One region of the Streptomyces thermospinosisporus genome, then DNA from elsewhere that is predicted to be linked to it. Evidence: riboswitches for the same ligand, from Rfam matches in the RefSeq annotation. Region 1 holds a riboswitch; each other region holds the start of a gene.
The links. Region 1 has a riboswitch for cobalamin ahead of ABD207_RS15175 (energy-coupling factor ABC transporter permease). Riboswitches for the same ligand answer to the same signal wherever they lie in the genome.

Region 1 (7,220 bases):
TCCGCCGCACCGAGTCGAGCAGCAGAAAGCTCATGCGGTACGTCACCAGCGCCACGTCCACCAGCGGAGCCGGCACCCCGGCCCGGACCAGGCGGGGCAGCAGATCGGACACGGGGGTGGTGAAGGCGAACAGCAGCACGCCCAGCGAGGCGGCCGAGGTGCGCAGCAGCAACTCCCCGGCGCGCAGCGGCCCGTCGTCGGCGAGCGCCAGGAAACCGCCGGGCCCGCCCACCTGCACCAGCAGGGTGAGCGCCCCGGTGACACAGAAGCCCAGCGGCACCCGGTAGGCGCGCCACAGCCGCCGCGCCGGCACGCCCGCAGGACCCAGCAGCACGGCGAGCGCGGCCGCGATCACCAGCACCGCGCCCGGCCACGGCGGCAGCGAGATCGCCAGCACCGTCAGGCCAAGACCGAGCACCGCCTTGTCCACGGGATGCCGGCGGCGCCAGCGACTGCTGTGCGCCGCCGCGTCGATCGGCAGCACGCCCGGTCAGCTCCGCGGCCGGGACGCGGTCTCGTCGCCGCCGCCCCCGTCGCCCGCGGGCTCGTGCTCCGGTTCGGTGCGGGCCAGCGCCCTGGCCTCGCCCTGGCGGCGGCCCCGCCGCAGACCGAAGTAGTAGGCAAGGACCCCGGCGCCGATCGCGGCCTGCAGGGCGAACAGGGCCGACTCGATCTCGGCGGACGGAGGCTCGTACAGCGGGGAGAACCACGGCTCGTAGCCGGGGTCCAGCTCGGTGATGGCGGTCTCCGCCTCCCCGTCCGCCCCGGCGAACGGCTCCTCCTTGTGGTCGCCGAGCCCGAGCGCCAGCGGCAGCACCGCGAGCGCGGCCACCGCGAGCAGCAGCAGAAGGTTGATCCGGGTGCTGCGCTTCACCGGGCCACCGCCTTCCGCTCCGCGGTGCGGGCGGACCCCGCCCCGGCCACCAGCACGCCCAGCCGGGTCAGTTCGCCCTTGCTGGACTGCACCAGCATCCGCATCACCAGCACGGTCAGCAGCCCCTCGCTGACCGCCAGCGGGATCTGCGTCACCGCGAAGATGGACCCGAACTTGCCGAGCGCGCCCAGGAATCCGCTGCCCGGGTCCGGGAAGGCCAGCGCCAGCTGCACGCTGGTCACGCAGTACGTCGACAGGTCGGCGAGGAACGCGCCGCAGAACACGGCGGCCATCAGCGGCACGTCGCAGCGCCGCAGCAGCCGGTACACGGCGTAACCGGCCCAGGGTCCGACGACCGCCATGGAGAAGACGTTGGCGCCCAGCGTGGTCAGGCCGCCGTGGGCGAGCAGCAGCGACTGGAACAGCAGGGTGATGGTGCCCAGCACCGCCATCACCGGCGGCCGGAACAGGATCGCGCCCAGCCCGGTACCGGTGGGATGGGAGCAACTCCCGGTCACCGAGGGCAGTTTCAGCGCCGACAGAACGAAGGTGAAGGCTCCCGACGCGCCAAGCAGCAGCGTGCTCTCGGGGTGTTCCCTCACTTCACGGATGAGCGACCGGGCTCCGTGGATCACGAACGGCGCGGATGCGGCGCCCCAGGCGACCGCGTGCGCCGGCGGCAGAAAACCCTCGGCTATGTGCATGGCTCAGCAGACCCTCTCCAGCACCTCGTGGATGGTTGACGTGCCTTGGCCGGTCTCCTGGCTGACGGGTACCACCGCCCGTGCTCCGCCTTCCCGGGTCCCAAGACCCAGTGGCTGTCCGTGAGGACCGGAGCCGGACTTCCCGATCACAGTGGCGAGGGCCGCACCGGCATCACACCGGTTTCCCGTCACCAAGGCGTGGTGACAGTAGTTCGCGTCACGGCCCGGTGACAAGCCGCCACCGGGGCGCGTGGAGTTCGCCGGCAGGGCGGGGCTGGCCGCCGACGGCCGCTGCAAGGCGTTCTCCGACGACGCCGACGGCACCGGCTGGTCCGAGCGCGTCGGCGTGCTGGTGCTGCAGCGGCTGTCCGACGCCCGCCGCGAGGGACGCCGGGTGCTGGCCGTGCGGTGCGGCAGCGCCGTCAACCAGGACGGCGAGAGCAACGGCCTCACCGCACCCAACGGCCCCTCCCAGGAACGCGTCATCCGCCACGCCCTCGCCTCCGCCGGGCTCACCCCGGCCGAGGTCGACGCGGTCGATACGGCGACGCCGGAGCGGCCTTCACCCTCTTCATCTCGGTGCTCGGCACCAGCATGGTGCAGCTGTACGGCAGCGAGGAGCTGAAGGCGCGCCATCTGAAGCCCATGGCCGCCGGGGGCACGTTCTGCGCCACCCTGGGGAGCGAACGGGCCGCCGGCATCGAACTCGGCCGCATCGAGCCCGTGGTGTCCGAGGAGGGCGGCGAACTGGTCGTCACCGGGGAGAAGTCCCCCGGGGGTGCCCAGAGGACGCCCAGGGAGGCGCACTCGGGGTCCGGGATCCACCAGCGGGCGACGTGCCCGTCCTGCCCCGGCACGGCGGGCGAGACTGAAAAGGTCCCGGCGAGTGCAGGAAGCGCCGTCGCACCGCTGCCGCGTCCGTGACAGGTTGCTGCCGCCGCCCGTCAGGCGCAGCCGTGGCGCCAGTTCCAGCCGGCGAAGGTGTGCCGCGCCTCCACGTCGAAGCGGCATGAGGCGGTGCCGTCGGCGGCGAGGTCCACGTAGGAGTGATGGGTGTTGGCGTACCAGGAGCCGGTCGGGTCGAAGATGCCCCGGTAGCCGAAGTCCGCGTGCGCCTCGGTGCGGGAGACCGCGCAGTCGGCGCTGCAGTCGGTGTCGCTGCGGGCCGAGACCAGCGACCAGCCGGCGTTCCACGGCTCGCGGTTGAACTGCTGGGTGGCCCCGGTCGAAGCGGCCGCGACCCGGCTGCCGCCGGTGGTCCACTCGGAGGCCGTGTACAGGCCGGTCATCCGGATGTTGCAGCAGTCGTACATCTCGTTCCAGCTCGACACCCGGTGAGTGCCGTCCGCCTTCGCGCCGGACGTCGCCTTCGCGCCGGACGTCGCCTTCGCGCCGGACGCTGCCTTCTTCGTGCCGGACGCCGCCGCCATGGTCCGGGCCGCCGCGCCCTCGGCCTTGCCGGCCGGCACCATCCGCACCGTGCCGTACCGGGCCGTGCAGACCGCGCCGATCGACACCTCCCGCTCCACCGCCATCCCCGCGGGCGGCACCGGCAGTGAGCCCGTCAGCCGCAGCGTGCCGCAGGACCGCTCGGTGGGCCGTGCCTCGTCGCCGCCGGCCGCCCGTGCGGCGGGCGCCATAACGGTGAGCACGGCGGCGAGCATCGTGCCGAGAGCCATTCGGATACGCAATTCCCGTTCCTTTCAGAAAAGTTCGACGCGGACCATTCCGGAAGGAAAACGCACCGCCCTGTTCCGCAGCGTGCCGGACGGCCGGCGGGTGCTGAACGTCCTCGACAACGCCCGCTCGTTCTCCCAGATCCGCCCGCTGCTGCCGGGCACCCCCCGCTGCTGCGTCCTGGTCACCAGCCGCGGCAGCACGGGCGGGCAACGGCATGGCCGGTGACTACGCCCTCGTGCCCCTCCAGCTCGGCGACCGGGACCGCCTCACCCGGTGTCGTCTCACCCGACGTCGAGGCTCTCCCGCACGGCCTGGGCCGTGACCTTCGGGTCGTAGTCCTCGGGGACGCCCTCGACCAGGACGATGTCGGCCTCGCTGTGCCGGGTGCGCAGCGGGGCGATCTCCCGGTAGGCGGGGGAGCTCCACCACGCCCGCGCCTCGGCGATCCCCGGAAAGGCGATCATCACGACATTCCCGGGCCAGTCCCCCTCCACCACCTCGTGCTGCCTGCCGTGCACCAGGAAACGACCGCCGTACGGCTCGAAGGTGCCCTGGATGCGCTCGATGTACTCGGCGACGTCCGCATGCGGCGTGACCCGGTGCAGCCGGGCGATGGCGTAGGCGGTCATGGTGCCCCTCCGGTCGATCGGTCGGTCGGAATCCGTATGCCGCCGATCATGGCAGCAACCGCACAGGCGGTCGATTACCTTTCGGGTCATGGACCCCGAGTGACCATTCGCTGCCCCCGCCGCTCACCGAACCGTCAGGTTCGGCCCCATAGCGACAGTTGGCGACAAGCCCGCGTGGCCGGCGTCCGTGCGCGCTGGGATGGGCCCTTACCACTGGCGGCAGCACGGCTGGGTCCGACATGAAGAACAAGACCGACGCGACGGCCATCTGTCCCGTCGCCGCCCGGGAACCGGGCACCCAGGTGATCCCCGCGCAGCCCGGCGCGCCGGGAACCGCGGAGGAGCGTTTCCGCGGGCTGCTGGAAGCGGCACCGGACGCCATGGTCATCGTCGACGACACGGGAACCATCAAGCTGGTCAACGCCCAGACCGAGGCGCTCTTCGGCTACCGGCGCGAGGAACTCCTCGGCCAGTCCGTCGAACTGCTCGTCCCGCACCGGCTGCGCGGTCACCACACGCAGCACCGCAGCGCTTACGCCGCGAACCGGCAGGTCCGTCCCATGGGGGCCGGGCTGGACCTGTACGGACTGCGCCGGGACGGCAGCGAGTTCCCGGTCGAGATCAGCCTCAGCCCCCTGGAGACCACCGAAGGGCTGCTCGTGTCGGCCGCCGTGCGCGACGTCAGCGACCGCAAGGCCGCCGAGGAGCGCATCAGCGAACTGGCCTCGCTGGTGGAGTCCTCCCAGGACGCCATCCTCGCCAAGACGCTCGACGGGTACATCACCTACTGGAACACGGCCGCCCAGCGGCTGTACGGATACACGGCCGCCGAGGCGACGGGCCGGCATGTGTCCCTGCTCGCCCCGGACGACCGGCACGAGGAGGTCACCGCGCTGCTCAGCCGCCTGCGGCGCGGTGAGAAGGTGGAGCACTTCGAGACCCTGCGCGTCACCAAGAGCGGCGCCCTGCTGGACGTCGACGTCACCGTGTGGCCGCGGCGGGCCCCGGACGGCACGGTCATCGGCGCCTGCGCCATCGTCCGCGACATCAGCGACCGCAAGCGGGCCGAGGCGAAGCTGACCGAGCTGTACGAACAGCAGCGCCATGTCGCCCTCACCCTGCAGCGCAGCCTGATGGGCACGCCGCCCGCCGTCCCCGAACTCGTCACCGCCAGCCGCTACCGGCCCGCCACCCAGGGCGCCGGGGTGGGCGGCGACTGGTTCGACCTCGTCCCGCTCGGCGCCGGCCGGGTCGGTGTCCTGATCGGCGATGTGATGGGCCGCGGCCTGGAGGCGGCCGCCGTGATGGGTCAACTGCGCTCGGCGGCCCACGCGTTGGCCAAGACCGGCATGCAGCCCCGGCGGCTGATGCAGACCCTGGACACCTGCGTGGCCGACCTGGACGTCCCCGACCAGCTGGTCACCTGCTGCTACCTGGTCGTCGCCGCCGACGAGGGCGAGGTGACCCTGTGCTCCGCCGGCCACCTCCCGGTCCTGGTCGCCGCGCCCGGTGAGGCGGCACGTCCGCTGCCCGCCTCGGTGAACGCACCCCTCGGCGTCGGCGACGTCCTGTACGAGCAGTCCACGTCCCCGGTCCCGCCCGGCGCGACCCTGGTGCTGTACACCGACGGCCTGATAGAGACCCCCGACTGCGACATCGAGGACCGGATCCGCCAGCTGACGTCCACCTGCGGCTCGCTGCTCACCACCCGCACACCGAGCCTGGACACGGCGGCCGACCGCATCCTGTCCACGCTGCGCCCGGACGCCGAGGGGCACGACGACGACGTCACCCTCCTGCTGGTCCAGCTGCCCGCGGCGCCCCTCGCCTCCGCCACGACGGCACTGCCCGCCCGCCCCGAGTCCGTGCACGAGGGGCGTTCCTTCCTCGCCAAGACCCTCGCCGCATGGGGCTGCCAGGAGAAGACCGACGACGCACGGCTCCTCGTGTCCGAGCTGCTCACCAATGCGGTGCAGCACGGCCGCGGGCCCATCACCCTGCATGTGTGCCGCACCGCCGCGGAACTCACGGTCGAGGTGAGCGACGGCAGTTGTCATCTGCCGGAACCCCGTCGTGCCGAGGAGGACGAGGAGTCCGGCCGCGGCCTCAATCTGGTCCGCATGCTCGCGGACAGCTGGGGCGCCCGCCCCACCGACGAGGGGAAGCGCACCTGGTTCACCCTGCGGTGACCGGCGGTCAGACCCTGCGGTGACCGGTGGTCAGACCCTGCGGTGACCGGTGGTCAGACCCTGCGGTGACCGGTGGTCAGACCCTGCGGTGACCGGTGGTCAGACCCTGCGGTGACCGGCGGTCAGGCGCGGGCGATGTGGAAGTTGAAGTCCGGGTGGCCGAACGCTCCGAACAGGCGCAGCCACATCGGCAGCAGCATCTCGGCACCGCGGGCGGTGGTGATGTCGCCGAGGTCCAGCACGGCGGACCGTGGCCAGCCGAAGGAGAGCAGCAGCTCGGTCACCTGCTCCTTGGCGGCGGCGTCGTCGCCCGAGACGAACGCGTTGTGCTCGCCCGGCACACGGGAGGGATCGACCATGATCCGGCAGTTCATGGTGTTGAGGGTCTTGACGACCTTCGCCTCGGGGAAGGCCCGCTGGATCTGCTCGGCGAGGCTGTCGGTGTTGACCGGGTTCAGCACCGGCGGCATTCCGGCGGAGGCGTCCAGCGGGTTGGCGACGTCGATCAGCACCTTGCCCGCGAGGTTGTCCGCGCCCGCGGCGGTCAGGGCCGCGAGACTGGCGCCGCCCGAGGTCGCGTTGACCACGGCCTGCGCCTGCGAGGCGGCCTCGGCGTAGGGCGCGGGCCGCACCTCGGGGTGAGCCGTGTGCCATTCGGCGAAGGGCGGGTTGCCCATGGGGTCGGGCCCGGTGCGGGCGAGGGTCGCCTGCACGTCACGGGTGCCGATCAGGGCCTGGTGGCCGAGCGCGGCGAGTCTGGCGGCGATGGTCCGGCCTACGATGCCGGTGCCGAGGACGGCGTAGCGCATGAGCGGATCCTTTCCGGTCGCGGAACGCCCCGTGGCGTCCGCGTGCCACGGGAGAGAAGCGGCGGGCTTCTCAACGCAGTGTCCGGACCGCGACGCGGCTCCAAGCGGTCCGACACGCACCGGTCGGCTCCCCGACACGCACCGGTCGGCTCCCCGGCACGCACCGGTCGGCTCCCCGGCACGCACTGGTCGGCTCCCCGGCACGCACTGGTCGGCTCCCCGGCACGCACCGGTCGGCTCCCCGGCACGCACTGGTCGGCTCCCTGGCACACGCCGGTCGGCTCCCTGGCACACGCCGGTCGGCTCCCCGGCACACGCCGGCCGGCTTCCCGATC
Region 2 (7,220 bases), on a different contig from region 1:
CGTCAGCACCAGGTTGTTCGCCACGATCGAGTCGCCGGTGGCGAAGAACGCCACCAGCCTGCCGATCAGATGCTGCTCGGACGGGCTGAGCCTGGCGAGGTCGGCCACGTCGGAGTGGAGGTCGACCTCCTCCACGGTCCAGGTGTTCTTGATGGCGTCCCGGTAGCGCTCGTAGAAGTCGGGGTACCGCATCGGCCGCAGCGTCAGCTCGAAGCCGGGGTCGAGCAGGTTCTGGGGACGGGTGGTGCTGGTGGTCACTGGCATGCCTCGCAGGACTCGGGGTTCTCCAGGGAGCAGGCGACCGCCTCGGGATCGGCGGTGGTCTGCGCGGGGACGGTGGGCTGCTGCGCGCGGGCCGCGCGGGCGATCCGGGTCGCCGGGCGCGAACGCAGGTAGTACGTCGTCTTCAGGCCCGATTTCCAGGCGTACGCGTACATCGAGGAGAGCTTGCCGATGGTCGGCGTCTCCATGAACAGGTTCAGGGACTGGGACTGGTCCAGGAACGGGGTGCGGGCGGCGGCCATGTCGATCAGACCGCGCTGCGGGATCTCCCAGGCCGTGCGGTACAGCCGCCGCACGTCCTCGGGGATCCATGCGAAGCCCTGCACCGAGCCGTTCGCCTCGCGCAGCGCCTCCCGGGTGCGCGCGTCCCACACCCCGAGCCGCTTGAGGTCATCGACCAGGTACGAGTTGACCTGGAGGAACTCACCGGAGAGCGTCTCGCGCTTGAACAGGTTGGACACCTGCGGCTCGATGCACTCGTAGACGCCCGCGATGGAGGCGATGGTGGCGGTCGGCGCGATCGCAAGCAGCAGCGAGTTGCGCAGGCCGGTGGAGGCGATCCGCTCCCGCAGCGCCGCCCAGCGCTCCGGCCAGGCGAACTCGACGTCGTAGTGGTCGGGATGCAGCACACCCCGGGCCGTGCGGGTCTTCTCCCAGGCCGGCAGCGGCCCGTTGCGCTCGGCCAGATCGGCGGAGGCCTCGTAGGCGGCGAGCATGATCCGCTCGGCGATTTTCGTGGACAGCGCCTTCGCCTCCGGGGAGTCGAAGGGCAGCCGCAGCTTGAAGAAGACGTCCTGCAGCCCCATCGCACCGAGGCCCACCGGCCGCCACTTGGCGTTGGAGCGGCCCGCCTGCTCGGTCGGGTAGAAGTTGATGTCGACGACCCGGTCGAGGAAGGTCACGGCCGTGCGCACGGTCTCGTCCAGCCGCTGCCAGTCGATGTCCCTCGTCGCCGGGTCGGCGAACGCGCCGAGGTTGACCGACCCGAGGTTGCACACCGCCGTCTCGCCGTCGCTGGTGACCTCCAGGATCTCCGTGCAGAGGTTGGAGGAGTGGATCACCTGGCCGGGCTCGGCGGTCTGGTTGGCGGTGCGGTTGGCGGCGTCCTTGAAGGTCATCCAGCCGTTGCCGGTCTGCGCCAGGGTGCGCATCATCCGCCCGTACAGCTCACGCGCGGGCAGGGTCTTCCTCGCCAGGCCCGCCGCCTCCGCCTTGCGGTACGCCGCGTCGAACTCCTCGCCCCACAGGTCGACCAGCTCGGGCACGTCCGAGGGCGAGAACAGCGACCACTGCTCGTCGGCGCTGACCCGCCGCATGAACTCGTCCGGCACCCAGTGCGCCAGGTTCAGATTGTGCGTGCGCCGGGCGTCCTCACCGGTGTTGTCGCGCAGCTCCAGGAACTCCTCGATGTCCGAGTGCCAGGTCTCCAGGTACACCGCCGCCGCGCCCTTGCGCCGGCCGCCCTGGTTCACCGCGGCCACCGAGGCGTCCAGCGTCTTCAGGAACGGCACGATGCCGTTGGAGTGCCCGTTGGTGCCCCGGATCAGCGAACCCCGGGAGCGGATGCGGGAGTACGACAGCCCGATGCCGCCGGCGTGCTTCGACAGGCGGGCCACCTGGTGGTAGCGGTCGTAGATGGAGTCCAGCTCGTCCTTGGGGGAGTCCAGCAGGTAGCAGGAGGACATCTGCGGGTGACGGGTGCCGGAGTTGAACAGCGTGGGGGAGGAGGGCAGATAGTCCAGCCGGCTCATCAGCCGGTACAGCGCCGCGACCTCCTCCAGCGCGCGGACGGTGTCGTCCTCGGCGAGACCGGCGGCCACCCGCAGCAGGAAGTGCTGGGGCGTCTCGATCACTTTGCGGGTGATCGGGTGCCGCAGCAGATAGCGGCTGTGCAGGGTGCGCAGGCCGAAGTAGCCGAAGCGGTCGTCGGCGCCGGTGTCGATCAGCGCGTCCAGGCGCTCGGCGTGCAGCCGGACGAACGCGGCGGTCCGGTCCGCGATGAGGCCCTCGCGGTGACCGGTCGCGACGGAGGTGGTGAACGAGGTGACGCCCTGGGAGGCGGCCTCGGCGCGGATGCCGATGGTCAGCAGCCGGGCGGCGAGCCGGGAGTAGGCGGGGTCCTCGGAGATCAGCCCGGCCGCCGCCTCGGTGGCCAGCTCCCGCAGCTCCGCCTCGTCGGCGCGGGCGGAGCGGCCGCGCAGCGCGGCGGCGGCCACCCGGCCGGGGTCGGCGTCGGGCAGGTCGGCGGTCAGCTCGGTCAGGGTCCGCAGCAGCGCGGCACCGGGGCCGTCGCCCGCCTCGGTCACGTCGATCGCTGAAGCCGGATCGGCTGGCGCGATGGTCACGTGGGGTCTCCCTCGCTCGGCACAGGGGCCTCGTCGAGGGAAGGAGGCAGCTCACGAGCGCACGCGGCGCCGCGTCCACCGGCCCATTCCGCGAGGCCCGGACGTCAGGGCACCCGACCGGACGGCCGGGCGCACTGCCGGCAGGTCCTCGGACTTGGCCCGTGGCACGCACACGAGATGCGGGCACGCACGAGTACACCGTTGCGGGACAGTTCCGGATTCGCACCGGATTCCCCTGCGGCGACAGCGAGCATGAGCATACATCTTGTGCCGGGTGGTGAGAGCACCCCCATATGTTGTGCCGCGATGCTGTCAGAGCGTCAGTTCATAGGTGAGCAGCGTGAGGTCGTCCAGGTGCGGGACCGGGTTCCAGTCCCGCTCGGGGGTGCGGACGAACCCGAGCCGTTCGTAGATGCGGTGCGCCGCATGCATCGACGCCTGCGTGGACAGCACCATCCGCTCGCACCCGAGCGCCCGCGCCCGCTCCACACAGGCGCGCACCAGGGCCTCCCCGGCGCCCCGCCCCCGGCCGGCCCGGTCCACCGCGAGCATCCGTATCTCGGCCTCGCCCGGCCCGGCGATGTCCGCCATCGGCCCTCCGTCCGGCACGAAGGTCACCCCGCCCAGCAGCCGCCCCCGCTCCTCGGCGACCAGCACCTCGGCGGCCGCCGCCCGCTTGGCCACGTCCCGCAGCTCGCCCAGGTAGGAGTCGCTCTCCCCGAAGTCCAGCAGCCCGTCGTCGAGATAGGCCCGGGCGGTGATCTCCCCCAGCTCCTCGTACTCCTCGGTCTGCACCGGCCTGATGACGATGTCCATGGGCCGAGTCTGCCGCACGGGTACGACAACGGGCCGCCGGATCTCTCCGGCGGCCCGTGCCCGGCCCACGACGGCGCGGGAACCGCGCTCAGCGCATCAGAGCGTCAGTGCGTCAGTGCGTCAGCGCGTCAGTGCTCGGCGGCCGCGGTGGCCGGCGGCAGCTCCACCTGGACACCGGGGTCGCCCGCGTCCGCCGTGTAGTCCGACGGCTGGGTCTCGTCGTTGCCCTCGGGCGCCTTGACCGCCTTGAACACGAAGGTCAGCACCACCGTCACCAGCACGTTGATCACAAAGGCGGTGAGACCGATGTACCCGATCTCGCCGATGCCCGGGATCTCGTCCGCGCTGCCGCCGAAGTGCTTCTGCGTCGGCGAGGACACCCCGTACGCGGCGGCCGTGCCGTAGATCATGCCGACCGCCCAGCCGGCCAGCAGCGCCCACCGGTGGAACCAGCGGGTGAACAGGCCGCCCACCAGCGCCGGGAAGGTCTGCAGGATCCAGATGCCGCCCAGCAGCTGGAAGTTGATCGCCACCGTCTTGTCCATGGTCAGGACGAAGACCAGCGCACCCACCTTCACCAGCAGCGAGACCAGCTTGGACACCCGCGTCTCGTCCTTGGGCGTGGCGTCGGGCTTGATGAAGTCCTTGTAGATGTTGCGGGTGAACAGGTTCGCCGCCGCGATCGACATGATCGCCGCCGGCACCAGCGCGCCGATGCCGATGGCCGCGAAGGCCACGCCCGCGAACCAGTCCGGGAACATGTTCTCGAACAGCTGCGGGATCGCCAGCTGGCCGTTCTGCACCTTCACCCCGGCCGCGATCGCCATGAAGCCGAGCAGCGCCAGCAGGCCCAGCATCAGGGAGTACAGCGGCAGGATCGTGGTGTTGCGGCGGATCACCTCACGGCTGCGCGAGGACAGCGTCGCCGTGATCGAGTGCGGGTACATGAACAGCGCCAGCGCCGAGCCGAACGCCAGTGTCGCGTACGTCCACTGGCCCGCGTCGCCCGGCACCAGCGCACCGCGCGGCTGGCCGGTGGCCGGGTTGGTCTCGCCGAAGGCCTTGGTCGCGCTGGCGAAGATGTCGTCGAACCCGCCCAGCTTGATCGGGATGTAGATGATCGCCACCGCGATCACCACGTAGATCAGCGTGTCCTTGACGAACGCGATCAGCGCGGGCGCCCGCAGACCGGACGAGTAGGTGTACGCGGCCAGCACACCGAAGGCGATCAGCAGCGGCAGGTCCTTGATGAACCAGTTGGTGCTCTCGCCGCCGCCGACGCCCATCACGTCGAGCACGGCCTGGATGCCGACCAGCTGCAGCGCGATGTACGGCATCGTCGCCAGGATGCCGGTGACCGCCACCGCAAGCGACAGCCCCTTCGAGCCGAAGCGGCCGCGCACGAAGTCGGAGGTGGTCACATAGCCGTGCTTGTGCGACACCGACCACAGGCGGGGCAGGAAGGTGAAGATCAGCGGATACACCAGGATCGTGTACGGCACCGCGAAGAAGCCCGCCGCGCCTGCCGCGTAGATCGCCGCCGGGACGGCCACGAAGGTGTACGCGGTGTACAGGTCACCGCCCAGCAGGAACCAGGTCACCCAGGTACCGAACGACCGTCCGCCCAGGCCCCATTCGTCCAGGGTGTGCTCGTTCGCCGCCCTGCGCCAGCGCGCGGCCAGGAAGCCCATGACCGTGACCAGCACGAAGAAGAAGATGAAGACGGCGAGCGCTACGACGTTGACGTCCTCGTTCACTGCTCCGCACCGCCCTTCGAGGCCTTGCGGGCACGCTGGTCACGCTGCCAGAGCTTGTAGGCGACCATCGTCAGCGTGGTCGAGATCAGCACCCACAGCATCTGGTACCAGTAGAAGAACGGGATGCCGATCAGCACCGGGTCGGTCTTGGCGTACGAGCCGACCCACAGCATGGCGACGAACGGTGCGACGAGGCAGAGACCGATGACGACGCGCACGGGCGTCACCACCGGTTCCCTGCCGGTAACTGGGGCTTGCGACATCTGCGGCTCCTGTCCCCTCACGGTTCACCGGCTGGCAATGCGCAGGAAATCTAGGTCAGGCGCACCAGGTCAGGAACCCCGCGTCCGCTCAGCGGTATGCGAGCGCCGCTCAACCGCAAAACAACAGCAACGAAATCTCTGTCAACCGTCCGATTTGCCGGGAATGGGTGGCCCGCCGAGGACCGCGGACGGCCCCGCCGAGAGCGCGCGGGACCGCAGCGGACCGCTCACTCCTGAGGGCGCTTGAGCCGGGCGACGAACTTGTACCGGTCGCCCCGGTACACCGAGCGCACCCACTCCACCGGCTTGCCGTCACGGTCCAGCGAGTGCCTCGAGAGCATCAGCATCGGCAGGCCCACATCGGTGCCCAGCAGGCCGGCCTCGCGCGGGGTGGCCAGCGAGGTCTCGATGGTCTCCTCGGCCTCCGCCAGATGCACGTCGTAGACCTCGGCGAGGGCCGTGTAGAGCGAGGAGTACTTCGCCAGGCTGCGGCGCAGCGCCGGGAAGCGCTTGGCGCTCAGATGGGTGATCTCGATGGCCATGGGCTCGCCGTTGGCCATCCGGAGCCGCTCGATGCGCAGCACCCGGCCGCCGGGCGCGATGTCCAGCAGCTCGGCCAGCCGGTCGTCGGCCGTGATGTACCCCAGATCGAGCAGCTGCGAGGTCGGCTCGAGTCCCTGGGCGCGCATGTCCTCCGTGTAGGAGGTCAGCTGCAGCGCCTGCGACACCTTGGGCTTGGCGACGAACGTGCCCTTGCCCTGGATGCGCTCCAGGCGCCCCTCGACCACCAGCTCCTGCAGCGCCTGGCGCACGGTGGTGCGCGAGGTGTCGAACTCCGCGGCCAGCGTCCGCTCCGGCGGCACCGGAGTGCCGGGCGGCGCGGTCTCGGTCATGTCCAGCAGGTGCTTTTTCAGCCGGTAGTACTTGGGCACGCGCGCCGTACGGACCGTGGTCCCGTTCTCGTTCTCCGCACTGCTGACGTCGGTGCTCATGCTCTGCCTTCCCGGCTCCGAGTCCCGAAGCGACCGACATCCCCATCGGCCACGGACCACATCGTGGCACGGCTCGCGGCGGGGCGGTGCCCCGCACGCTCCGTGATCTCCTCTGTATACCGCCGGGACGGGGGCTGGTCTAGTCCATGACGGGGTCGTGAGACGGTGATCAGAGCCCCTGCCACCGCGGCTTGTTCGCGTAGGTGTGACGGAAGTAGTCGGCCAGCTTCAGCTTGGAGGCGGCGGCCTCGTCGGCCACCACGGTGGCGTGCGGGTGCAGCTGCAGCGCCGAGGCCGGGCACACCGCGGCGACCGGGCCCTCCACCGTGGCCGCGATCGCGTCCGCCTTGCCCTCGCCGGTGGCGAGCAGCACCAGGTGGCGGGCCTCCAGGATGGTGCCGATGCCCTGGGTGATGACGTGGTGCGGCACCTGCTCGATGTCGCCGTCGAAGAAGCGCGCGTTGTCGATCCGGGTCTGCTCGGTCAGCGTCTTGATCCGGGTGCGCGAGGCGAGCGAGGAGCACGGCTCGTTGAAGCCGATGTGCCCGTCCGTGCCGATCCCGAGCAGCTGCAGGTCCACGCCGCCGGCCTCGGCCAGCGCCCTGTCGTACGCCTCGCAGGCGCCCTGCACGTCCTCGGCGGTCCCGTCGGGGCCCATGAACGACTCCATCGGGATGCCGAGCGGCTCCAGCACCTCGCGCCGCAGCACCGAGCGGTACGACTCGGGGTGGTCGGCGGGCAGCCCCACGTACTCGTCGAGCTGCG
Region 3 (7,220 bases), on a different contig from region 1:
TCCGGCCGGCCGCGGCGGGCGGTGGGCGTGCCGGTCCGTGACGGGCTCATCTCCGCGTCGGGCTGCGCCGGACCGGTCCCGGCCTCCGCCCGCGCCGGACCGGTCCCCGCGCTCTCACGGGGGGACTTGGCCGGCTCACCGCTCGCGGAGGTGCCCCGGAGGCCCTCGCGGCGTCCGGCGAGGGGCGAGGGCCCGCTGCGGGGCGTGCTATCGGCCATGCCTGCGTCGGGCCTGCCAGAGGGCGGCACCGGCCAGCAGCACCACGACCGCGGCACCGCCGATCAGCCCCAGCGAAGGCCCGCCGTCAGAGGCGGACTTGGCGGACTTCTCCTTCTCCGCGGACTGCTCCCGGGCCTGCTCCTCGTCCGCCGAGGCGTCGTCCGGAGCCTTGCCGGACACCTGCTCCCCGCAGCCCTTCGCCGGATAGCCGGCGATCGCGCACAGCAACGCCTTGGCGTCGTAGCGCAGGGGTTCGGCGACGGCCGCCAGCGCGTCGGAGGTCGTCGCGTCCTCGGGGACCCGGGCGCAGGCCGTGCGGTTGGCGGGCGGACGCTCGCCCGAGGGAGCGTCGGCCCGCGTGCCGAAGTCGAGGACCAGGGCCACGCGCTTGGTGCCGTCCTTCGGCGGGGTCTTGGCGCAGATGGTGCCGAAGTCGGCGGTGCCGCGCGGCTTCGCCGCGTCACCGGAGTCCTCGCTGACGGAGAAGCGGAAGCCCTGGACATCGCCGTCGTAGGGGCGGGCGGTGGACGGGCCCTGGGTGGCGTACGTCCACTGCTCGCCCTCGCGCTCCCAGAACGACCAGTAGCGGTACCCGGCGGCCTGCGCCTGGCCCGCTCCCGCCGGCACCGGCAGGAGCGCGGCCAGGAAGGCCAGGAACAGCACGAGCGTTCTGCGGGTCACGGCTGCTGCCTCTTCCTGCGGCCGCTGAACAGGAAGCCGATGCCGATACCGGCGACCAGGCACACGCCGACGTACCACCAGACGCCGAAGCCGGAGTCCGAGTCGGATTCGGCGTCGGAGGCGGCGGCCTTCTGCTTCTCCTTCTCGTTCTCCTTCTCGGCGGCGGGGCCGGTCGCGGCCAGCTTCTTCACCAGGTCCGTCCCGCCGAAGGCGCGCGGGTCGGCGCCGGTGGCGTGGGCGGCGAGGATCAGCTGGGCGTAGGCGGCGGGGCCGCTCTGCGCCGCCCAGCCGGCGGCGTTCTTCTCCAGCCAGGCCAGGGACTTCTTCGCCGGCTCCATCGCGCCCAGCGCGGCGAGGGCGACCACCGCGTCCGCGGTGTTGCCGTGGTCGGGCTGCTCGGAGCCGCCCAGCGAGGAGACCAGATGGCCGTCCTCGGCCAGCTCGTCCTTCAGGTACGCCCCGCCGTTCACCGCGGCCTGCCCGGGGCCGCCGGCCTTCTCGCAGGCGAGCTCAGGAGTGCCCGTCTTCGCGGGCTCGACCACCAGACCCTTGCCGAGCAGGCCGAGCACGCCCGCCGCCGTGGCGTCGGCGTTGGCGATCAGCTTGCCCTTCTTGTCCGGCTGGAAGGCGAACGCGCCCGCCCCGTCGCCCTTGCAGGGCAGCGCCAGCTTCAGCAGGGCGTCGTAGGGGGACTTGCCGTCCTTCGTCACCTGGGCCGGCTTCTCGCCGGTGGCGGCGAGCGCACCGATGACGACGGAGGTGGAGTTGGCGTCGCTCGGGCCGCCCGCGGTGTAGCCCCAGCCGCCGTCCTCGTTCTGTATGGACTTGAGCCAGTCGACGGCCTTGCCGGTCGCCTTGTGGTGCCCGCCGAGCGCGGCCAGGGCCTGGACGGCGGCGGCCGTCTGGTTGGTGTCGACGGGGGTCTTGGCGTCGCAGGCGCGCGAAGTGTCGGCGCGGTACGGGGCGAAGGAGCCGTCGGCGCACTGCTGGCCGGTCAGCCAGTCCACGGCCGCCTTCGGCGGCTTCACGCCGGCCGTGTCCTGGGCGAGCAGCGCCAGCGACTGGCGCCAGACGCCGTCGTACTGCGGGTCGCCGTCGCCGTACAGGGCGGCGGGGAGGGCCTTGGACGGCTCGGGGGACGGGGACGAGTCGGCGGCGGCCGGGGTGGCGGCGCCGATCACGGCGACGGCGGCCAGGACCGCGGCGCAGCGGCGGACGTTCATGATCGGCGGGTGCCTCTCTCCCTTGATGCCGGTGCAGGGGGCGGGCGGCAGGGGAGACCCCGGCGGCTCGGCCCCGTATACCTCGACGGTGCCGTGCTCCGGCGGACTGCCGGGCACGAGAGCCGGTCACGATCCGTGCGGGGCATTCCGGCTGACCGTCCTCCGGGGACGGATCACGGTTGCGGGTCAGCGCCGGAATTGCACCGGCTTCCCCCCGTACGGCGTGAAGCGACGCCGCCACTTTACCCGCACGTAGTCAGGGGGCAGGGTGGGGTGCCTCACCTCACGATCCCGTGCGGTCCGGGTCACGCGGCTCGTCTCGCGCGGTCCGGGTCACGCGGCTCGTCTCGCGCGGTCCGGGTCACGCGGCTCGTCTCGCGCGGTCCGGGTCACGCGGCTCGTCTCGCGCGGTCCGGGGCACGCGGCTCGTCTCGCGCGGTCCGGGTCACGCGGCTCGTCTCGCGCGGTCCGGGGCACGCGGCTCGTCTCGCGCGGTCCGGGGCACGCGGCTCGTCTCGCGCGGTCCGGGTCACGCGGCTCGTCTCGCGCGGTCCGGGTCACGCGGCTCGTCCCACACACACTCGGGCCAATGTCGCCAACTCCCGGCATTCCAGGTCATACCGCCGCGTAGGTCACCGGGCCGCTGCCCGGGACCGCCTCCGCCCGGCCGAGCTTCACCAGGTGGCGCAGATGGGACTCGGCCTCCGCGACGGCGATGGTGCGGGAGGTGTGCGGGATGTCGTCCCAGGGGCGGTTCCAGGTCATGCGCTCCGCCAGCTGCCAGGGGGTGAGCGGGGTGGCGAGCAGGGCCAGCAGGCCGGTGAGGCGGGAGGCGTGGTGGGCGCGCAGGGCGGCGACGCGGGCGGGGGCGTCGGTGAAGGGGTGCTGGTGGGCGGGGAGGATCTCGGCGGGGGTGAGACGGGCGACGCGTTCCAGGGAGTCGAGGTAGTCGCCGAGGGGATCGGTCGGGGTGGTGTCGTCGGGGTCCTCGTAGAGGCCGATGTGCGGGGTGATGCCGGGCAGCAGATGGTCGCCGGAGAAGAGACGGCCGTTGCCCGGGAGCCGGGCCGGATGCTCCTCCTCCAGGTGCAGGCAGACGTGACCGGGGGTGTGGCCCGGCGTCCACACGGCGCGCAGCCGGCGGCCCGGCAGGTCGAGCAGTTCGCCGGGGACGATCTCGCGGTCGGGGAGCGCGGGGGAGAGGGCGGGGAGGGCGCGGCGGCCCAGGGCCGCGCGCAGCGGCGCCAGATGGCTCTCGGGGGCGCCGGCGGCGGCGAGCCGGTCGGCCATGTAGGTCAGCCAGCGCTCGGGCGGGGCCTCGCGGGTGCGGCGGACGACGTCGATGTCCGCCGGGTGCATGGCGATCCAGGCGCCGGAGGCCTCGCGTACCCGGCCGGACAGGCCGTGGTGGTCGGGGTGGTGGTGGGTGACGACCACGCCGTGGATCTCGGAGACGGAGGTGCCGCAGGCGGTCAGGCCCTCGGTGAGGGTGGTCCACGCCTCGGGGTCGTCCCAGCCGGTGTCGATCAGCACCGGGCCCGCGTCGGTGTCGAGGACGTGGACCAGGGTGTGGCCGAGGGGGTTGTCCGGGATGGGGACCCGCAGCGAACGGACGCCCCCGCCATGGTCGTAGACCCCTGTCTGCGTCTGCGGCTGCCTCTGCGGTTGCGGCTGCGGCTGCGGTTGCGTATGGGCCATGGGCTCCCCCGATCGCCGGACCGGACTCCGGCCAGGTCACTATAACTAGAACGCGTTTCGACAGTAGCCCCGGACGACTTTCCTTCGGCCTTTCCGTTCCGGCCGCCCGCTGCAAGGCCCGTGGACTGTGCTGACCGGAACTGGTATCAGTGCCAGTATCTGATGGAGCGTCAGAAGCAGCGGCTTCGGGGAGGCGGCCGGCCATGACCGGGCTCGTGGAACACGGACAGCTGTTCATCGGCGGGGAGTTGACCGACCCCCAGGGCCGCGAGGTCATCGAGGTGATCTCCCCGCACACCGAGGAGGTCATCGGGCGCGTGCCGCACGCCTCGGCCGCAGACGTCGACCGCGCCGTGGTGGCGGCCCGGCGGGCGTTCGACGAGGGCCCCTGGCCACGTACGAGTCTCGCGGAGCGCATCGAGGTCGTCACCCGGATCAAGGACGGCATCGCAGCCCGCCATGAGGAGATCGCCCGCGTCGTCTCCTCCCAGAACGGCTCCCCCTACTCCTGGAGCGTGCTGGCGCAGGCGCTGGGCGCGGTGATGGTGTGGGACACCGCCATCGGGGTCGCGCGGGAATATGCGTACGAGGAGAAGCGGGACGGTGTGCTGGGCCCGATCCTGGTGCGCCGCGAGCCGGTCGGTGTGGTCGCCGCCGTGATCCCCTGGAACGTCCCGCAGTTCGTGGCCGCCGCCAAGCTCGCGCCCGCGCTGCTCACCGGCTGCACGGTGGTGCTCAAGCCCTCGCCCGAGGCGCCCCTGGACGCCTATGTGCTGGGCGAGATCGCCCGTGAGGCCGGGCTGCCCGAGGGGGTGCTGTCGATTCTGCCGGCCGACCGGGAGGTGAGCGAGTACCTGGTCGGGCACCCCGGGGTGGACAAGGTGTCGTTCACCGGGTCGGTCGCGGCGGGCCGGCGGGTGATGGAGGTGGCCGCGCGCAACCTGACCCGGGTGACGCTGGAACTGGGCGGCAAGTCGGCCGCCGTGGTGCTGCCGGACGCGGAGGTGGAGCCGGTCGTCGAGGGCCTGGTGCCGGCGGCCTGGATGAACAACGGGCAGGCCTGCGTGGCCCAGACCCGCATCCTGCTGCCCCGCTCCCGCTACGACGAGTTCGCCGAGGCCCTCGCGGCGGCGGCGAGCGCCCTGGTGGTCGGCGACCCGCTCGACCCGGCCACCCAGGTGGGCCCGCTGGTCGCCGAGCGGCAGCAGCGGCGCAGCCTCGACTACGTACGCCTCGGCCAGGAGGAGGGCGCCAAGGTCCTGGCGGGCGGCGGGCGTCCGGCCGGCCTGGACCGCGGCTGGTATGTCGAGCCCACCCTCTTCGGTGACGTCGGCAACGGCATGCGCATCGCCCGCGAGGAGATCTTCGGCCCGGTGATCTGCCTGCTGCCCTACGACGACGAGTCCGACGCGGTGAAGATCGCCAACGACTCCGACTACGGCCTCAGCGGCAGCGTCTGGACCACCGACACCCGGCGCGGCATCGACGTGGCCCGCCGCATCCGCACCGGCACCTACTCGGTGAACACCTTCAGCCTCGACATGCTCGGCCCCTTCGGCGGCTACAAGAACTCCGGCATAGGGCGCGAGTTCGGCCCCGAGGGCTACGCCGAATACCTGGAGCACAAGACCATCCATCTGCCGGCCGGATGGGAGGGCTGAGCATGGGCACCTCTCCCGCGCGCCAGGGCCCCGGCCTGCGGGCGGGTGACCGCTGGCGGGTGGAGGTCGACCGGGCCGTGTGCATCGGCTCCGGCACCTGCGTCCACCACGCCCCGCACGCCTTCCGCCTCGACTCGGCCCGCCAGTCCCGCCCCGCGTCCGACGCCACCGACGCCGACGAACGGATCCTCACCGCGGCCGAGCACTGCCCGGTGGAGGCCATCGTCATCACGCTGCTGGACAGCGGGGAGCCGGTGTTCCCTCCGGAGGAGTAGCGCGGCGGCAACGGGCTTTTCGCAGCGGGCGGCGGCAACGGGCTCTTCGGCAGCGGGTGTCGGCGCCCGCTACCGTCGCTCGTCCGGCAGGTCGATCAGGCGGCACACCGTCTCGATGTCGATCTTCACCTGGGCGATGGAGGCACGCCCCGACAGCCAGGTGATCAGCGCCGAGTGCCAGGTGTGCTCGATCACGCGGACCGCGGACAGCTGGTCGGGCGTGGGGTCCTCCTCCAGGCCCATCGCGTCCAGGATGATCGCCGTGGTCTGCCGGGAGACCTGGTCGACCTCCGGGCTCACACTGCGGTCGGCGAAGGTCAGCGCACGCACCATCGCATCCGCCAGATGCGGCTCGCGCTGCAGCGCCCGGAACGCCCGCATCAGCGTCTCCGCCACCCGCCCGGCCGCCGTCTCACCGGCCGGCGGCTTCTTCCGCAGCGTGCCGTGCATGTGCTCCAGCTGGTCCTGCATGGTCGCCACCAGCAGATGGATCTTGGACGGGAAGTAGCGGTACAGGGTGCCGAGGGCCACCTGGGAGGACTCCGCCACCTCCCGCATCTGCACCGCGTCGAACCCGCCCCGGCTGGCCAGTTGCGCGGTCGCGTGCAGGATGCGGCGCCGGCGTGCCTCCTGCCGCTCGGTGAGCGGCGAGGCCGGAGAGGTACGTACGGTGCCGGCTTCCGACTTGATCACCATGTCCACCTTGCCCGTCCTGCCTGCTGCGCCCGTCTTGCCCTGGCCGGTCCCCGCGGGCGCGGGCCCGCTTCGTAACCCTCGGTGAGGGTGAGTGATCGGACAGCATGGCACGCCGCCCGCCGTGGCGTGAATCACCTGATCCACTGCTCACAGCACCCCTACCTGCCGGTAGATTCGAGTTCTCTGAACGATCAACTCTGAAACTTGTTCTAGGTTAGCGTCCCGTCGTAGTCTCGCGGGACAGTGCAGGGAGAAGGGGGCCCAGGGTGACCGCTGAGGCCAGTCAGGCCGGGCCCTTCGAGGGCCCTGCCGCCGACGGCTTGCGACCGCTGCGCATCGCACTCCTCACCTACAAGGGAAACCCGTTCTGCGGCGGGCAGGGCGTCTACGTACGCCATCTCTCCCGCGAACTCGCCCGCCTCGGGCACCGCGTGGAGGTCATCGGCGCCCAGCCCTACCCGGTCCTCGACGAGGGCTACGACGGGCTGAGCCTCACCGAGCTGCCGAGCCTGGATCTCTACCGCCAGCCGGATCCTTTCCGCACCCCGAAGCGGGACGAGTACCGCGACTGGATCGACGTCCTCGAGGTCGGCACCATGTGGACCGGCGGCTTCCCCGAGCCGCTGACCTTCTCGCTGCGCGCCCGCCGCCATCTGCGGGCCCGCCGCGGCGACTTCGACGTGGTCCACGACAACCAGACCCTCGGCTACGGCCTCCTCGGCGACCTCGGCGCGCCGCTGGTCACCACGATCCACCACCCCATCACC
Region 4 (7,220 bases), on a different contig from region 1:
CGCGGTCGCCGGGCTCCAGCGTGCCGTGGGTGACGCGTTCCAGGCGGCGGACGACGGTGTCGGCGGACTGCGAGGCGCCCTCCAGGACGGGCCCGACCACCGCGTGGACTCCGTCGCCGGCGAGCCCGTAGCGGCCGGGGCGCAGCGCGGCGAGGTGCCGGGTGAGACTGACCTGCCCGGCGGCCGTGCCGTGCACGGTGAGCCGGGGTTCGGTGGGCAGCGGCCTGCCCGGGGGCGCTTTGAGGGCGCTGTCGCTGGCGAGCCGGCCGGCGGCCACGGCGGCGGCACCGGCCCCTATCACGGCGGAGACGGCAGCAGCCGTCGCTCTGACAGGACGCACCCCACCAGTCTCCCGGCCCTCCCGGCACCGGGCCAGTGGGCAACGCAGGAGGAGTGACGCGCAGAGGCCTCGCGGCAACTACGCCCAGTCGCGCCTACGGCCCGCCTGGCTGCGGGCAGCGCAGCCGCGTCACCGCGGGCAATCGTGCCGCCTGGGGCGATGGGGGTCCCCCCGCTCGAGCGAAGTCGAGAGTGGGGGAGGGTGGGCGATGGGGGTGCCCCCGCTCGAGCGCAGCCGAGAGTGGGGGAGGCACCCCCTGCAGCGGGGCCAGCGCCCACCCACCCCCGCCCAGCACCCACCCCGGGCGCCCATCCCAGGCACACCACTGCAGCTCAGGACCCGCCCCCGTCACCCCCATCCTGCCCATACCCCCGCAACCGCTCCGCCACCTCATCAAGCTGAGCCGGCGAGAGCAGACTCGGCGTACGCCCCGGCACGGCAGACGCGGTCAGCCAAACCCGGCACATCCACTCCAGCTGCGCAGTCCGGTCATAGGCCTGGGTCAGCGTCGAGCCATACGTCACAGTCCCGTGGTTCTGCAAAAGGCAACCCGTGCGCCCGCTCAGCGCATCGAGCATGTTCTCGGCCAACTCCTCCGTCCCGTAAGTCGCATAGCGGGCAACCCGGACGGGCCCGCCGAGGGCCGCGGCCATGTAGTGGATCAGCGGGAGCTCGTGGACGAGCGTGGAGACGGCCGTCGCGTGCACGGCGTGGGTGTGGACGACGGCGCGGGCGTCGGTCGCGCGGTACACGGCCAGATGCAAGGGCAGCTCGCTGGTGGGCACGAGCGTGCCGAGGACCTGGCGGCCGGCGAGGTCGACGCCGGTCACATCGTCCGGCGTGAGCCGGCCGTAGGGCACTCCGGACGGCGTGACCAGGACCGTTTCCCCGACGCGCACCGAGACATTGCCGGAGGTGCCGACGACCAGACCCTCGGCGGCGGTCCGGCGCGCGGTGTCCACCAGGTCGACCCAGGCGCGCGCCTCATCCTCGCTCACACGCCGCCTTCGCGATTCCCCCACACCCCCCGCACCGTTTCCGACGCCACTGGCGTCACGCCGGTCGTCCCGCTGCTCAGCCATGCCGTGATCCTGCCAGGAGCCCTCCGGGGCCCTTGTGAGCCAGGGCACTTTAGGACGGAATGCGACCTTCCGTAAGGGTGCATATCCCCCATATCGACCAGCGGGATCACCTTGGCCGGAGATCGTCCCGCATTCAACGATCTTCCAGTAGCGTCGAGGCGTTCACGTGCACATCGCCATATCCGGGGGGAAGCAATGGCCCGTGATCGCATGCCGGCGTCCCGTCGCCGCCGCAGGCTCCTCACCGCCTCCGTGGCCGCTCTGGCGCTCGGCGGGACCGTCCTCGCCGAGGCGCCGGCCGTCTCGGCGAGCCGCCCGAAGGGGCACGACGTCTCGTCGCACCAGAAGAGCGTGAACTGGCAGAAGGCGAGGTCCAAGGGCGCCCGGTTCGTCTACGTCAAGGCGACCGAGTCCACCACCTACCGCAATCCGCACTTCCGGCAGCAGTACGACGGCTCCCGCAGGGCCGGGCTGATCCGCGGCGCCTATCACTTCGCACTGCCGGACCGGTCCTCGGGCCGGGCCCAGGCGGCCTGGTTCGTACGCAACGGGGGCGCCTGGAGAGCCGACGGGCGCACGCTGCCGCCCGCTCTCGACATCGAGTACAACCCGTACGACCGCAAGGAGAAGTGCTACGGGCTGAGCAAGGCCCGGATGACCGCCTGGATCCGCTCGTTCAGCAACGAGGTCCACCGGCGCACCGGCCGCCGACCTGTGATCTACACCACCACCCACTGGCGGCGGACCTGCACCGGCAACAGCCCCGCCTTCGGCCGGGACCACCCGCTGTGGATCGCCCGTTACAGCAGGTCGGGACCGGGTGCGCTGCCGGCGGGCTGGTCGTCGTGGACGTTCTGGCAGTACGACAACAGCGGCACTCTTCCGGGTGACCAGAATTACTTCAACGGGTCGCTCGGCCGGCTGAAGGCACTGGCGCGGGGGCGCTGAGCAGCCGTCTCGCCGTGCCGTCGCGGGGCCGGGCGTACCGTACGGGTCCGGCCCCGCCGTCCGGCGGAACAACAGCCGCCTCTTCCGGTCACCGCCGTGCCCCTCCCAGTTCATCTTCCGTTCACCCTGGTTACCTACGTTCGACCAGCCAATGACCTCGAACGATTGCCTGGGTAAATGGAAAGCTTCTCGCTGATCCTCGCGATTGTGGTGGTGACCGCACTCGCGTTCGATTTCACGAACGGTTTCCACGACACCGCGAACGCGATGGCAACGACCATTTCGACCGGTGCGATGAGGCCCAAGGCGGCAGTGGCCATGTCCGCCGTCCTCAACCTTGTCGGTGCATTTCTCTCGGTGGAGGTCGCCAACACGATCTCCAAGGGTCTCGTCGACGAGACCGGCATCCGTCCCGAGGTCATCTTCGCCGCCCTGGTCGGCGCGATCCTCTGGAACCTCCTCACCTGGCTGGTCGGTCTGCCGTCCAGCTCCTCGCACGCCCTGATGGGCGGTCTGATCGGCGCCACCGTCGCCACCGCCGGAATCGGCGCGGTGCACGGCGGCGTGCTGGTCACCAAGGTGCTGATCCCGGCGCTCGCCGCCCCGCTGGTGGCCGGCATCGCCGCGATGCTCGCCGCCCGGCTGACCTACCGCCTCGGCCGGAAGGCCGACGGCAAGGCCGCCGAGAAGGGCTACCGGGCCGGGCAGATCGCCTCCGCCGGCCTGGTCTCCCTGGCCCACGGCACCAACGACGCCCAGAAGACGATGGGCATCATCACCCTCGCTCTGATCGCCGGCGGCGCCCTCGCTCCCGACTCCGACCCGCCGCTGTGGGTCATCCTCTCCGCGGGCGTGGCCATCGCGCTGGGCACCTACCTCGGCGGCTGGCGCATCATCCGCACCATGGGCAAGGGCCTGACCGACCTTCAGCCGCAGCAGGGCTTCGCCGCCCAGACCAGCGCCGCCACGGTCATCCTGGCCTCCTCCCACCTCGGCTTCTCCCTGTCCACCACGCACTCCGTCTCCGGCTCGGTCATGGGCGCGGGCCTCGGCCGCAAGGGCGGCGTGGTCCGCTGGTCGACCGCCACCCGGATGTTCGTCGCCTGGGGCCTGACGCTGCCGGCCGCCGCGCTCGTCGCCGCGCTCGCCGAGTGGGTGTGCGGCTTCGGCGACTGGGGCACCGCCCTGGTGGCCGTCTTCCTGGTCGCCTCCAGCGCGGCCATCTGGAAGATCTCCCGGCGCGAGGTGGTCGACCACACCAACGTCAACGACCCCGAGACCCCGGCCGAGGAGCCGGCCGGCGTGGTGAACCAGGCCATCGCCGCCGTCACCCCGCCGCCCACCGGCGCCCTCGAGGAGGAGCTGACGGCCACCGTCCCGGCCCCCACCGCTCCTGCCCCCACCGCTCCGGCGCCCACCGCTCCGGCGCCCGCGGCTCCGGCGCCCGCCGACCCGGCCAACCCGCCGGCGAAGACCACCGTCTGACCGCCCCGTCCCTCACCCGGGCTCACGAAGGAAAGCAGCAGAACAATGAAGATCGACTGGGCGGCCCTCGGTTCCGTCTTCGGCGTCAGCCTCGTGGTCACGGTGGCGCTGGTGGCGCTGTTCACGCTCGGCATCACCGGCCTGTCCCGCCGTGAACGGGCCGCCGAGCAGGGCCGGTCCGCGGCCCTGGCGCTCACCGGTGCCTACGCCTGCTTCGCCGCCTGCGCGGCGGCGGTGGGCTACGGGATCTACCTGATCATGGCCTGATCCCCGCGAGCGTTTCCGGAGGGTGGTGCGAGGCGATGCCTCGCACCACCCTTTCGCGCTCCCCCACCCGAATCCCTCTGTGGGCCTCAGCACACTTCAGCCTCGCAGGTCAACGGCAAGTTGACGGCCCTTCCGGGGGCGTGGTGGACTGCCGGAGCCAAGTGCGGCGGCAGGAGAGGAAGCCGGTGGAAGTCCGGCGCGGTCCCGCCACTGTCACCGGGGTGAACAACCCCGGGAGCCAGGAACTCTCACCGCCGGTCTCGTCGAACCAGGGCGCGGACACCCTGAGTGAGGACATATATCGCCATGCGCGGCTGCCTGTTGAGGTCGATCAGCGACGCACGGCCCCGTACCGGGGCACCCCGGAGCATTCCCACCGGATCCGTCACCGGCTGAACCCATGGGTGCCGATCGCGTGTTCGCGTACGGCGCCGCCGCCGGCCTCCTCGGCGACCTGCTGCTCGGCGATCCCCGCCGCGGGCATCCGGTCGCCGCTTTCGGGCGGGCCGCGGCTGCCGTGGAACGTGTGCTGTGGCGGGACCATCGCGGCTGGGGCGCCGTGCACACCGCCGTCTGCGTCGGCGGGACGGTCGCCCTCGGCGGCCTGGCCGCCCGCTGCGTCCGCCGCTCCCCCGCCGCCTCCCTCGCCCTGACCGGCGTCGCCACCTGGGCCGTGGTGGGCGGCACCTCGCTCGCCCGGGAGGCCCGCACCATCGCCCGTGCCCTTCAGGCCGGTGACCTGGAGGCGGCCCGGGCACGGCTGCCGCATCTGTGCGGGCGGGACGCGCAGGCGCTGGACGCCGACGGCATCGCCCGCGCCGTGGTGGAGTCCGTCGCCGAGAACACCTCCGACGCGGTGGTCGGCGCCCTGGTGTGGGGCGCCGTCGGCGGGGTGCCGGGGCTGCTCGGCTTCCGCGCCGTCAACACGCTGGACGCCATGGTCGGCCACAAGTCGCCGCGCTACCGCCGCTACGGCTGGGCGTCGGCCCGGCTCGACGACCTGGCGGGCTGGCCGGGCGCGCGGCTGACCGCCGTCCTGGCCGCGCTCGCCGGGCCCGACCCGAAGGGCGCGGTGCGGGCCTGGCGGGCGGACGCCGCCGAGCACCCGAGCCCCAACGCGGGCCCCGTGGAGGCCTCGTTCGCCGGCGCGCTGGGTGTGCGGCTCGGCGGAACCCTCTCCTACGGCGGGCGCATCGAGCACCGGCCGGTGCTCAACGGGCAGGGGCGCGCGGTGACCGTGCCCGACATCGAACGGGCGGTACGGCTCTCCCGAAGGGTCGGCTGGCTCGCGCTGGGCGTAGGCGCCCTGGCGCGCAGGCTCATGAAGGGGCGGGGCGCATGAACGGTGGGCTGCTGGTCGCCGGGACCACCTCGGACGCCGGCAAGAGCGTGGTGACCGCCGGCATCTGCCGCTGGCTGGTCCGTCAGGGCGTCAAGGTGGCGCCGTTCAAGGCGCAGAACATGTCGCTGAACTCGTTCGTGACCCGGGAGGGCGCCGAGATCGGCCGGGCGCAGGCCATGCAGGCGCAGGCCTGCCGGCTGGAGCCCACGGCGCTGATGAACCCGGTGCTGCTCAAGCCCGGCGGGGAGCAGAGCAGCCAGGTGGTGCTGCTCGGCAAGCCGGTCGGCGAGCTGAGCGCACGCGGCTACCACGGCGGACGCCAACAGCGGCTGCTGGGCACCGTGCTGGACTGCCTTGCGCAGTTGCGGGGCACGTATGACGCGGTGATCTGTGAGGGGGCGGGCAGCCCGGCGGAGATCAATCTGCGCCGGACCGACATCGTGAACATGGGGATCGCGCGGGGCGCGCAGCTCCCCGTGCTGGTCGTCGGCGACATCGACCGCGGCGGTGTCTTCGCCTCCTTCTTCGGCACCGTCGCCCTGCTCTCCCGCGAGGACCAGAAGCTGGTCGCCGGCTTCCTGGTGAACAAGTTCCGCGGCGACGTGTCGCTGCTTCAGCCGGGCCTCGACATGCTGCACGGCCTCACCGGGCGGCGCACCTACGGGGTGCTGCCGTTCCGGCACGGGCTCGGCATCGACGAGGAGGACGGGCTGCGGGTCTCGCTGCGCGGCGCGGTGCGCGAGTCGCAGGTGGCCGCGCCGGTCGGCGAGGACGTGCTGCGGGTCGCGGTGTGCGCGGTGCCGCTGATGTCCAACTTCACCGACGTGGACGCGCTCGCCGCCGAACCGGGCGTCGTGGTGCGGTTCGTGGACCGTCCCGAGGAGCTGGCGGACGCCGACCTGGTGGTGGTCCCCGGAACCCGCGGCACGGTGCGGGCGCTTGAGTGGCTGCGCGAACGGGGCCTGGCGGAGGCGCTGGTGCGCCGGGCGGCCGAGGGACGTCCCGTGCTCGGCATCTGCGGCGGCTTCCAGATCCTCGGCGAGCACATCGAGGACGAGGTGGAGAGCCGCCGGGGCCGGGTGACCGGGCTCGGGATCCTGCCGGTACGGGTGCGGTTCGCCCGCGAGAAGACCCTTACCCGGCCCGCCGGCCAGGCCCTCGGAGAACGCGTCGAGGGCTACGAGATCCACCACGGCATCGCCGAAGTCCTCGGTGGTGAGACGTTCATCTCCGATGACCATGGACACAGCCTGGACGGCTGCCGGGTCGGGCACACCTGGGGCACCCACTGGCACGGCTCGCTGGAGTCGGACGGCTTCCGGCGTGCGTTCCTGCGCGAGGTGGCCGCCGCCGCGGGCCGCCGCTTCACACCGGCCCCCGACACCTCCTTCGCCGAGCTGCGCGAACAGCAGCTGGACCGGCTCGGCGACCTGATCGAACAGCACGCGGACACGGACGCGCTGTGGCGGCTCATCGAGTCCGGCGCGCCGCAAGGACTGCCCTTCATCCCACCGGGAGCGCCCGCATGAGCACTGTGTTGTTGTTGTCGACCGCCGACACCGATCTGCTGGCGGCGCGGGCCAGCGACGCCGAGTACCGGATCGGCAACCCGACCCGCGTGGACGTCACCGACGAGCTGCCCGCGCTGCTGGACGGCGCGGACATCGCCGTGGTGCGGCTGCTCGGCGGCAAGCGGGCCTGGGAGGACGGGCTGGCCGCGGTGAAGGCCTCGGGCGTCCCGGCCGTGCTGCTCGGC

Region 2: another riboswitch for cobalamin. It lies ahead of ABD207_RS05060 (ribonucleoside-diphosphate reductase subunit alpha); the one in region 1 lies ahead of ABD207_RS15175 (energy-coupling factor ABC transporter permease).
Region 3: another riboswitch for cobalamin. It lies ahead of ABD207_RS30025 (SCO2321 family membrane protein); the one in region 1 lies ahead of ABD207_RS15175 (energy-coupling factor ABC transporter permease).
Region 4: another riboswitch for cobalamin. It lies ahead of ABD207_RS14410 (cobalamin biosynthesis protein); the one in region 1 lies ahead of ABD207_RS15175 (energy-coupling factor ABC transporter permease).

The regions. Positions count from the first base shown of each region.
Region 1 is NZ_BAAAIZ010000041.1:16,548-23,767, forward strand. It holds gene cbiQ (cobalt ECF transporter T component CbiQ) at 1-484, opposite strand, end outside; gene ABD207_RS15170 (energy-coupling factor ABC transporter substrate-binding protein) at 491-874, opposite strand; gene ABD207_RS15175 (energy-coupling factor ABC transporter permease) at 871-1,578, opposite strand; cobalamin riboswitch at 1,609-1,789, opposite strand; partial or broken gene ABD207_RS15180 (beta-ketoacyl synthase N-terminal-like domain-containing protein) at 1,829-2,119, shown strand; gene ABD207_RS15185 (hypothetical protein) at 2,158-2,502, shown strand; gene ABD207_RS15190 (hypothetical protein) at 2,523-3,257, opposite strand; gene ABD207_RS15195 (hypothetical protein) at 3,340-3,483, shown strand; gene ABD207_RS15200 (DUF1330 domain-containing protein) at 3,540-3,887, opposite strand; gene ABD207_RS15205 (PAS domain S-box protein) at 4,127-6,076, shown strand; gene ABD207_RS15210 (NADPH-dependent F420 reductase) at 6,199-6,885, opposite strand.
Region 2 is NZ_BAAAIZ010000010.1:27,165-34,384, forward strand. It holds gene ABD207_RS05055 (ribonucleotide-diphosphate reductase subunit beta) at 1-192, opposite strand, end outside; gene ABD207_RS05060 (ribonucleoside-diphosphate reductase subunit alpha) at 255-2,627, opposite strand; cobalamin riboswitch at 2,750-2,887, opposite strand; gene ABD207_RS05065 (GNAT family N-acetyltransferase) at 2,940-3,443, opposite strand; gene mctP (monocarboxylate uptake permease MctP) at 3,572-5,200, opposite strand; gene ABD207_RS05075 (DUF3311 domain-containing protein) at 5,197-5,463, opposite strand; gene ABD207_RS05080 (GntR family transcriptional regulator) at 5,691-6,455, opposite strand; gene nagB (glucosamine-6-phosphate deaminase) at 6,625-7,220, opposite strand, start outside.
Region 3 is NZ_BAAAIZ010000121.1:882-8,101, reverse strand. It holds gene ABD207_RS30035 (energy-coupling factor transporter transmembrane component T) at 1-50, opposite strand, end outside; gene ABD207_RS30030 (SCO2322 family protein) at 208-900, opposite strand; gene ABD207_RS30025 (SCO2321 family membrane protein) at 897-2,123, opposite strand; cobalamin riboswitch at 2,244-2,382, opposite strand; gene ABD207_RS30020 (Strvi_7410 family MBL fold metallo-hydrolase) at 2,739-3,821, opposite strand; gene ABD207_RS30015 (aldehyde dehydrogenase) at 4,025-5,482, shown strand; gene ABD207_RS30010 (ferredoxin) at 5,485-5,757, shown strand; gene ABD207_RS30005 (TetR family transcriptional regulator) at 5,827-6,453, opposite strand; partial or broken gene ABD207_RS30000 (glycosyltransferase family 4 protein) at 6,720-7,220, shown strand, end outside.
Region 4 is NZ_BAAAIZ010000038.1:90,708-97,927, reverse strand. It holds gene ABD207_RS14435 (alpha/beta hydrolase) at 1-340, opposite strand, end outside; gene ABD207_RS14430 (class II aldolase/adducin family protein) at 673-1,422, opposite strand; gene ABD207_RS14425 (lysozyme) at 1,618-2,370, shown strand; gene ABD207_RS14420 (inorganic phosphate transporter) at 2,548-3,855, shown strand; gene ABD207_RS14415 (hypothetical protein) at 3,901-4,122, shown strand; cobalamin riboswitch at 4,250-4,389, shown strand; gene ABD207_RS14410 (cobalamin biosynthesis protein) at 4,523-5,464, shown strand; gene ABD207_RS14405 (cobyric acid synthase) at 5,461-6,993, shown strand; gene cobN (cobaltochelatase subunit CobN) at 6,990-7,220, shown strand, end outside.